Regions from separate parts of the Exiguobacterium sp. RIT341 genome, predicted to be linked through region 1. Evidence: riboswitches for the same ligand, from Rfam matches in the RefSeq annotation. Region 1 holds a riboswitch; each other region holds the start of a gene.

Evidence for each region. A riboswitch is a leader RNA that binds a small molecule or an ion and turns the genes downstream of it on or off. The one in region 1 is predicted to bind thiamine pyrophosphate.
Region 2: linked by a shared signal. The riboswitch ahead of thiD (bifunctional hydroxymethylpyrimidine kinase/phosphomethylpyrimidine kinase) and the one ahead of tenA (thiaminase II) in region 1 are both predicted to bind thiamine pyrophosphate.
Region 3: linked by a shared signal. The riboswitch ahead of thiT (energy-coupled thiamine transporter ThiT) and the one ahead of tenA (thiaminase II) in region 1 are both predicted to bind thiamine pyrophosphate.

Annotation. Positions count from the first base shown of each region.
Region 1 covers NZ_JFYW01000001.1:1,407,427-1,410,559, forward strand. The annotation lists gene BW42_RS07375 (glycoside hydrolase family 3 protein) at 1-546, shown strand, start outside; gene BW42_RS07380 (hypothetical protein) at 577-873, opposite strand; gene tenA (thiaminase II) at 925-1,620, opposite strand; TPP riboswitch at 1,693-1,799, opposite strand; gene BW42_RS07390 (DUF1002 domain-containing protein) at 1,993-2,874, shown strand.
Region 2 covers NZ_JFYW01000011.1:100,538-103,670, reverse strand. The annotation lists gene thiM (hydroxyethylthiazole kinase) at 1-483, opposite strand, end outside; gene thiD (bifunctional hydroxymethylpyrimidine kinase/phosphomethylpyrimidine kinase) at 464-1,267, opposite strand; TPP riboswitch at 1,383-1,493, opposite strand; gene BW42_RS14125 (murein hydrolase activator EnvC) at 1,558-2,835, opposite strand; gene BW42_RS14120 (murein hydrolase activator EnvC) at 3,038-3,133, opposite strand, start outside.
Region 3 covers NZ_JFYW01000001.1:450,774-453,906, reverse strand. The annotation lists gene BW42_RS02240 (amino acid permease) at 1-545, shown strand, start outside; gene BW42_RS02235 (thiamine diphosphokinase) at 601-1,203, opposite strand; gene thiT (energy-coupled thiamine transporter ThiT) at 1,205-1,765, opposite strand; TPP riboswitch at 1,826-1,935, opposite strand; gene rpe (ribulose-phosphate 3-epimerase) at 1,958-2,614, opposite strand; gene rsgA (ribosome small subunit-dependent GTPase A) at 2,617-3,133, opposite strand, start outside.

The DNA.
Region 1 (3,133 bases):
CCTGCGACGGATCAAACGGACAGCATGAAAAAGACGATTGCTTCCCTGCCTAAGAACCGGAACTGGCACGTAACGACAGCGAATTACTCGGCTACTACGCTACCGCTCGACCAAAACCCGACACTACGGGCACAACTCGATGCAGCAGATTACATCATCGTCGGTTCAAACGTCAATACGAGTGCCAAACTACTGCCTACTGCACCAGAACAAGCGATTCCGGCTTCAATCTTCCGATATGCGAAACAAACAGATATACCATCCGTCTTGCTTAGCCTCCGCAATCCATACGATGTCGCCGTTCAACCGGACGCACCGGCACACGTCCTCGTCTATGGTTTTAAAGGGGATCCGAACGGACCGGACTCCGAAGCAGGCAATCTGAAATCAGCGGGACCGAACCTCCCTGCCGGTATCCGAGCGATTTTCGGAACGTTTAAGCCCCAAGGCACTCTACCTGTTGATGTACCAGTCTTTCAGAACGGTATCTTTACCGATCAACTGCATCTCGAATTTGGTGACGGCTTTAAAAATTGGAAAAAATGAGAACATGATACACAAAAGACCGAGACTCCTTTAAAGGATGCCTCGGTCTTTTAATGATTGATACGGATATTCCGCTTCTTCTTTCGCACGATCGTAGACGCGGTATAACCAATAGGTCAGTAATGCATAGACGACAATGACAAGAACAGCAGAAATGTAGCTCCCCATGCTATATGCTACCTTGAAGTTTCGAGTCGTAGCGGATATACCGGACAACACGATTAACGTTGGAATGATATATCCAATAAATTTTACTTTGACTTTACCCAGCATTCGTTGCACGGCATACGCGGCGCTGATCGCGAGTACGATCACGATGATTTCCATTTCTACCCCTACTTCCGCTAAATGTTATACCTAATTCTACCATTCAACTCTTTAGGAAGATACCGTCCGTGCTGGAATCGTCTCGTAAATCGACGTAAACGTTTCTTCCGTCCATCCCATATGCCAAAACAGCAACTCATAATAACAGCTCGTCACGAAATGCCGTTTCATCCGCTCTCGTTCAGTCGGGCTTGCTTGTTCCGCCAACGCATCAAGCCGTGCAATCTGTTCAAAGACGACCTTTTCGAACCATTCCGAACTATATGTGTCGATCCATTGCTGATAGATTTTTTCATCCGGTGTACACGTCAACAATTGTTGCCCAACTTCATAATACAACCAGTAACATGGCAAGATGGCAGCAATCGTCTCACCAAGCGTCCCTTCACTCGCATGATGCATGTGTGAGACGTAAGCATATGCCGTTGGTGCCGGTTCAAATGCTTCAAGGTCTGCTTCCGTGATACCGAGCGGCTCGAAAAATGATTGATGCAAGCTCAGTTCTGCCCCATATGTCGAAGTCGCGTGCTCGGCAAGTGTCGCGATCGTCGCAAAGTCATCTGCTTTTGACGCTGCCTTCGCTTGAATCTTCGCAAAGTGTTTTAAGTAATACGCATCCTGCATGACATAATGTCGAAATTTCGAGAGCGGTAACGTTCCCTCGCCGATTCCTTGAACGAATGGGTGCGTAAAACTACTGTCCCAATACGCTTGTGCTGCTTGTTTGATTTCTTGTGTGAATGTCATGATCTCATCCTCCTTGTTTTTATGAAACGAAAAAACACCACCCCGAAACACACGGGCATGGCGCAAGAAGAACAAGACTTGACGCCACTTCCCTCCGTAAGTACGAACTTAATCAGGTTCAAAGGGTCCGAACGTCTTCGTTCGTCTCAGTCGGCCTACCGACTCCCCTAGTGGTCATTATTCGATTCAAATCCACTATAGCATGCTGAAAATGGAAGTCAAGTTGTCCTCTTTTCGCTATACTATGGAGTGTCAGAAGGCGGATATCGTCTCCATCTACAGACCGATTCCGAACTTCTTTCGTTCTCGTACACTAATTTTAGTACCTGATACTATAATTCATTCTGTTACTTACAATTGGAGGATTTCATTATGCATACACCAACAAAAATCATGGCGTCAGCCGTTATCGCTTCTGCTTTATTACTTCCGACAGCCGCATCCGCCGAGCAGGTCGTCGATAAGACAATCGTCACTCTCGGTGAGTCACTCGGCGCAAAAGATAAGGCTTGGGTGCTTTCACGTCTCAATGCACCGGAAGGTATCACACCGATCATCGCAACCTCTGCAGACGAAGAAAAATACCTCGGGAAAAACATCCCCCAGTCACAAAAGGGCGGCAACATGTATTCATCCGCTAAGATCGAATTGACGGAAAAAGGTGACGGACTTTCCGTTGCGACGGAAAACATCACGTGGGTGACGAAGGATATGTATTTGAACGCTCTCGTCACGGCAGGTGTCAAAGATGCCGACATCACGATCACTTCTCCTTATAAAGTGACTGGAACATCGGCACTGACAGGAATCATGAAAGCCTATGATCAAACTTCGGCTGAGACCGGAATCAAGCTGAGTGACGAACGGAAAGATTTAGCACAGCAAGAATTATCGGTCACATCAGACGTCGGGAAGACAGTCGGGACAGATAGAGTCGCTGATTTGATGAATGAGATCAAGGCCGAAATCGCGAATCAAAAACCGGAAACAAAAGTCGAGATCGAAAACCTGATCGTCCAAGTCATTCAAAACAACAACATCCAACTGTCTGATGCACAGATGGATCGGTTGACGAATCTATTCAATCAAATGGAGCAAGCGAACATCAACTGGGGGCAAATCGAGAGTGGACTGAAAAATGCTGGTCAAGACATCCATGCGTTTGCAACGTCCGAGGAGACAAAAGGATTCTTCGCTAAATTATTTGATGGTCTGAGTGACTTCTTCAGCTCGATTGCTGGTGTGTTCAAATAATTCAGACTTCCGCAATTAACAAGATAATGGTAAACTGGTTGTATCTGAAACGAAAGGTGGTGTGAAATGATGGACTTTGCTGCGTGCAAACATTGGTTAATGGAACAATTGTATCTGTTGCGCGCGATTTTTCATGGAATGGCGTTCTAAGGCACCCGTCTGCCCTTTTTTAGAACTTCATGATTGAAAAATACAGCAAAGCGCATCTTTCACACACTAGGGAGAGTGCTATTTGCGCTCTCCCTTTTTTTAATGCGCG
Region 2 (3,133 bases), on a different contig from region 1:
GATTGGACCTGTGACGACAATGACGGACTTTTGTTTACGAGCGAATGCACGAATGATTTCTCGATCCATGATCTCATCACTAGCAGCATCGACTCCTTTTGTTCGTCCATTCTCCCCAAGCAATGTCTTGATTTCTGAAGCATTTCCTTTAACGACCGTACATCCGAGTCTACTCAATTCTTTTGAAAAGGACGTACGCAATGATGTAGCTCCCGCTCCAACTGGATCAAGGATGATCGGAACGTTCAAGCGTCTCGCTTCGCTTGCGGCGAGTCGTTGAGCTGCTTGCATGTCTGCATCAATTGTTCCAATGTTCAAGACAAGAGCTTGCGCAAGTCGAACCATCTCTTCCACTTCGCGAATATCCTCCGCCATGACTGGAGATGCGCCAACGGCGAGTGTGACATTGGCGCAATCATTGATCGTGACTGTGTTCGTCAAATGATGAATGAGTGGTTTGTGTTTAAGAATGGTCGTAAACATGTGTATCCCTCCAAAGTGAATGAAAATGATGTGTCGGTCCAATCCCTTGTCCGAGAGCAAATCCATGACGAATCGCCTCTGTAACATACTTCTTGGCCTGACGTACACTGTCCGGTAAAGCTTCTCCAAGTGCCATCCGTGCCGCAATCGCTGCAGATAAGGTACAGCCTGTTCCATGAGTATGTTGATTATCTAACCGATCTGATGTGAAACGGTATTCCTCTTGCCCGTCCCATAATAAATCCGTGGCAGCTCCCGGTAGATGTCCACCTTTTAGCAAGACGGCTCCAGTCTTCATAGCCAACTGATGCATCGCCAGTCGAATCTCCTCTAGATTAGTAACTGACTGCCCTGTTAAGCGCTCTGCTTCCGGTAAATTTGGTGTGACGAGTGTCGCAAGTGGCAGTAACTCCGCGATTAGTGCTTCCTCTGCCTCCGTCCGCAATAGGGCATGCCCGCCTTTTGCGACCATGACAGGGTCTAGTATGATCGGAACTGTCTGTTTGCGAAGATGTGTTGCAATGACGTGAATCGTTTGTGCATTCGAGACCATACCGATTTTGATAGCATCCACACGAATATCTGAAAAGATTGAAGCTAATTGGGCATCAACGATTTCCGATGATAACTCTTCTACTGCTTGAACGCCCAGTGTATTTTGAGCCGTTACCGCCGTCAAAACACTCATCCCATAAACGCCCAATGCCGAAAATGTCTTTAAATCTGCCTGAATTCCAGCTCCACCACCGGAGTCAGATCCCGCAATCGTCAATACATGTTTCATATTTTTCTCACCTTTCCATCGAGCAATGTAAGGGAGTTGTTACCGACAAAAAAAGCGTCGACCGCTGTAAAAAAGCAGTCGACGCTATACGAAATCGTTATCCAACCATTTCGGTATCCGTTCGGCTCAACTTTCCTACGCTGGTATTATCCAGTTCAGGTAATAGGGTCGAAAACAGATTGGTTTTCCTCTCAGCCGGATTCCTCCAGCTCCCCTAGTTGCTCAAGTATTCATTTCGCCTTAACTGTAGCATAGCGGCAAGAAAAAAACGAGCCGAAGCTCGTTTTGAATTATAGGTATGCTAATGGATTAACTGCATTCAGAGGAGAAGAGGCACTGTACTGATAGCCTCCGACATGTAGTTCGAAATGCAAGTGTGGTCCTGTTGAATTCCCAGTACTACCAAGTGTTCCAACTTGCTGACCTTGAGAAACTGTTTGTCCTGCATGAACAGATAATGAACTCATATGAGCGTAGACTGTCGTATAGACTTTTCCGTCAAGGAAGTGAGAAATCATGACGTGATTTCCATAAGGCCCACCACCTGAAGCTGTAATGACCGTTCCAGCTGCTGCTGCGACGATTGGTGAGCCGACCGAACCACTGAAATCGACACCATTATGGAACGTATAGCCGTTCGCACCGCTTGCTGGTCCAAACCCTTGTGATACGCCACCAGAAGATGGACGAACGAATTTCCCACCGCTCGAAACAACGGGTGGGGCAACTGAAGTAGGTGATTCTGAACTCTTACCTGCTTGTTTTGCTGCTTGAGCATTCGCTTTAGCGGCTTTTTCAGCTGCTGCTTTCTCGGCTGCTGCTCTTTCAGCCGCTGCTTTAGCTGCTGCCTTCGCTGCCGCAATCGCACGTTCTTGAGCTTCAAGTGTGGCTTGTAGTTCTTTCGCGTCTAGAAGTTCTGTCGTAAACTTCGTCTTACCTTTTCGTAATTTTTTAAGCGTAGCACTGCGTTCTTTCATTTGAACTTTCAACGCTTTTTTTTGTTCGATTAATGTTTTCTTCTCTTCAACCTGCTCCGCCTTTTTTTCAACGAGCGCTTGTTTTGCTTCCGCTAGCTTTTGTTGGGTTGCGATGTAATCCGAAATCATTTTATCATCTTGCTCCGCGATTTTTTTCCCTGCCATGACACGACTAAATAAATCACCTAAATCCTTCGATCCAAAAATGACTTCTTCCCATTTGATTGAGTTTCCATCGTTTTCTTGGAAGACACGTAGACGATCACCGAGTAGTTCTTCTTGTTTTTTCAACATCTCTTCGTAGCGAACGATGTCTGCTTTTAATTCATCGATTCGCAAATTCAATTTCTCGATTTGTTTATTTTTTTCGGAAATCTGAAAAATCTTTTCGTTGATCGCTGCATCGATTCGATTGATTTGACGTTGTTCTTTCGAAATTTTCGACTCTTGTTTTTTAATTGCTTTTTCTAATTTACGTTGTTCTGCGGCATTTTCAGCCTTTTTTTCTTTGATCGTTGCTGCTGCAATTGGTTGTGTTCCTGTTATAAGTAATGCTCCTAAAACAATGGTAGAAATTAGTTTTTTTAGCATATATCGTTTTCCTCACTTATGTTTTTCATATTTTATTATAGTATTCAAGTTTCTCTCATATCTGAAATAGATTATAGCACCCTAATCGTTTCAAAAAAATTTCATTTACATTTCAAATGAAAACGTTTTTTTGTAATATAATCATTTATTTTTTGAAAATCGCAAAAAAAGAACCGCTGCATAAGCAACGATTCTTTACTGTTTAAAACATCGTCATTGGGTTCACTGAGCTAGCTGGACCAGTTGCACTATAGCTGTATCCACCGACGTGGATTTCAAAGTGTAAGTGTGGACCAGT
Region 3 (3,133 bases), 960 kb from region 1:
TCGTCTTGACGGCACTATTGTCCGTCGGAAACTCCGGATTATATGCGGCGACTCGGATGTTATGGGCAATGGCGCAAGAAGGGATGATTTCAAAGAAATTATCTTACGTCAATGCACGTGGTGTGCCGATGCGGGCGTTGCTCTTTACGATGATGTTCGCGATGTTATCGCTTCTGACCGCATTTTTCGCAGAAGATACCGTCTTCATTTGGCTCTTGTCCTTAGCCGGACTCGGGGCTCAAGTCGGCTGGATTTCAATCTCTGCTTCGCAGCTTGCATTTCGTCGTCAGTTCGTCCGAAACGGACACGATGTATCCGAACTGAAATTTAAGACACCACTCTATCCGGTGTTACCACTGATTTCGTTGACACTTAACGTCGTCGTCCTCGTCAGTCTTGCGTTTCAAGCGGATCAACGAATCGCTCTATACATCGGTGTTCCTTTCTTCCTTGTCATGTGGGGAAGTTATCATCTCTTCGTCAAAGGAAAACATCTATCCGCTCAAAGCGACATCCGTGTCGCCCCTTCTCAACTCGAAGAATAATTTCATCTAAAAAGAGGCCGCGGAGTCATCCACGGCCTCTTTTTGTATGATTGTTCTATTCCTTAAGCGTCCGCATCATCAATAGTTCTCCTTGATGGAGCTCTACCTTCGCTTCTGACGTACTCCATTCATTACTGACGGTCAAGGAACCTCCGACCGGTACTGGATGTGTATCAAGTGGATATTTGACTCCGGATAAGCTTAAAGTCGATGGTACGAGTGGAATGAACGAAAGATAATGATAGCTTTCGGCTTCGACTGCATACGTTCCCTCAGCCAAGTATCGTACCTCTTCTCGTTTCGTCACGAGTCGTGCCTCTGGGTATCGCTTCAATAGATATACATTTTGGACGGTCATGTCGAGCCGCCCACCTGTCGCCCCGATAATGAAGGTATCCTCAAACTGTTTCTTCTCTGAAACTGTACGAAGTGCCAGTTCGAGATCCGTTTCATCTTTCTCGGCCGGATGAACGATTGCCCCTTCAGGTACATAACCAAGCGAATCAAAATCACCAATCGTCAGGTCGCATGTCAGCCCAAACAATTCAATCGTCTGAACACCACCGTCGACACCGACGATAAAGTCACCTGGCTGACAAAACGTCCGTAAATCCGGCACTTCTTCTTGAGGACCGGCGCACACGAGAATCGTCCGCATCTCAGACGCCTCGTGCTGAATAACGTAGTAAACGTGGCGCAGTTGTAAAGAGGAGACCCGCGACGACACCGCATAAAACATAAGATGGTACCATGTATGTCGCGTTATAAACTAATGAATATGGCACGACTGGACCTTCTGCATATTTCGCGAAGAACACGATTCCGCTGATGACATGACAGATATAACGGAGTCCTGCGCCTAATAACGTCGCCAGGAGAACGAACGCCATCAAGCTTTTCTTTTGTCCATTGCGTGCGGCTAGTCTGACTTGACGCGCGAACAGACCACTTAATCCGACGACACCATACGCAATCGTATAGTCAAGCATCGGTTGAACGATCGTCAAGACTTGTGGAGCGAACATCAATTGAATCGTACCGACAAGCGCTCCCGTGACGACCCCTCCGACGACCCCGTGGCGAAATGCCATGACGAAGATCGGTAACATCGCTAAGCTGATCGAGCCACCTTGTGGCATTTTGAATGGAATCAGTAAATCAAAGACGACTCCGAGACTGGCGAAGATGGCAATTTCCATCATCATTTGTAACCGTTTCATGCTATTTTCCTCCTTCATTGTACGAGAGGACGCAAAAAGGCAGTACGACGAACGCCGTACTGCCTGCGTGCGCCACATCCCTACGTCCGTTTGAACGGAACAGGTTCGAAGGGTTAAAGTCTAAAAGACTCCTCTCAGCCGCTTTTCAAGCGACACCCCTTGCGGTCATCATATTTCGTTTTCTCGTTCTTATTATACGGCAGCCCCTTGACGAATGCTAGTGATCGCTTCCGCATAATCTGGTGCATTGTAGATTGCTGATCCCGCGACAAGAACGTTCGCACCGTTTTCGATACAAAGTTTTGCTGTTGCCGGGTTGACGCCACCATCAATCTCGATTTCAAATGTCAGATCACGATCTGCTTTCATTTGTGCAAGTGATGCGAGTTTTGGCATGACACTCTCGATGAAGGCTTGTCCACCAAAGCCCGGATTGACCGTCATCAATAAGACCATATCGACATCCTCAAGGACGTGTTCAATCGTTGATAATGGCGTGTGAGGATTCAAGACGACCCCTGCTTTTGCACCAGCTAGCTTGATTTGTTGTAAAACACGATGGACGTGGTTCGTCGCTTCGACGTGGAACGTCACGATATCTGCCCCTGCCTTAATGAAATCTTCAACGAAACGTTCTGGCTGGTCAATCATTAAATGGACATCAAGGACCATATCCGTCTTTTGACGTAAACTGCTGAGCACAGGTAGTCCAAACGAGATATTCGGTACGAACTGACCATCCATGACATCGAAATGGATATAGTCCGCGCCTGCTGCCTCGACTGCTTTGACATCACGCTCAAGATTCGCAAAATCTGCTGATAAGATAGATGGTGCAATTTTAATCATCTTCAATACCTCCGGGCTCGATTCTTGATTTCGTCTATAAACATACCATAGTTCTCATAACGAGAGGACATGATTTCTTGTGCTTCGACGGCTTCCTTGACGGCACATCCGGGTTCATTCAAGTGCAAACATCCTCGATACTTACATTCGTCCTGTACAGCCACGAATTCAGGAAAACTCCACCGTACATCCTCGATTTCCATATCATACGGAAAATCAAGGTTCGAGAAACCTGGTGTATCAGCAATCAAGCCTTCGGCAAGTGGCATCAACGTGACGTGACGTGTCGTATGCCGTCCACGTCCGAGTGATTTCGAAATCGCACTCGTCTCTAAGTCGAGTGTTGGTTCAAGTGCGTTCAAGAGCGAACTTTTCCCAACACCGGATTGTCCGGCAAGAACGCTCGTTTTCCCGGCCAGTAACGGACGGACTTGTTCAACACCTGTCAATGTCTCACTTGATGTCTCGATGACCGTATAACCAATCTTCCGGTAAGCGGCAATTGCCTCTCTAACTGCA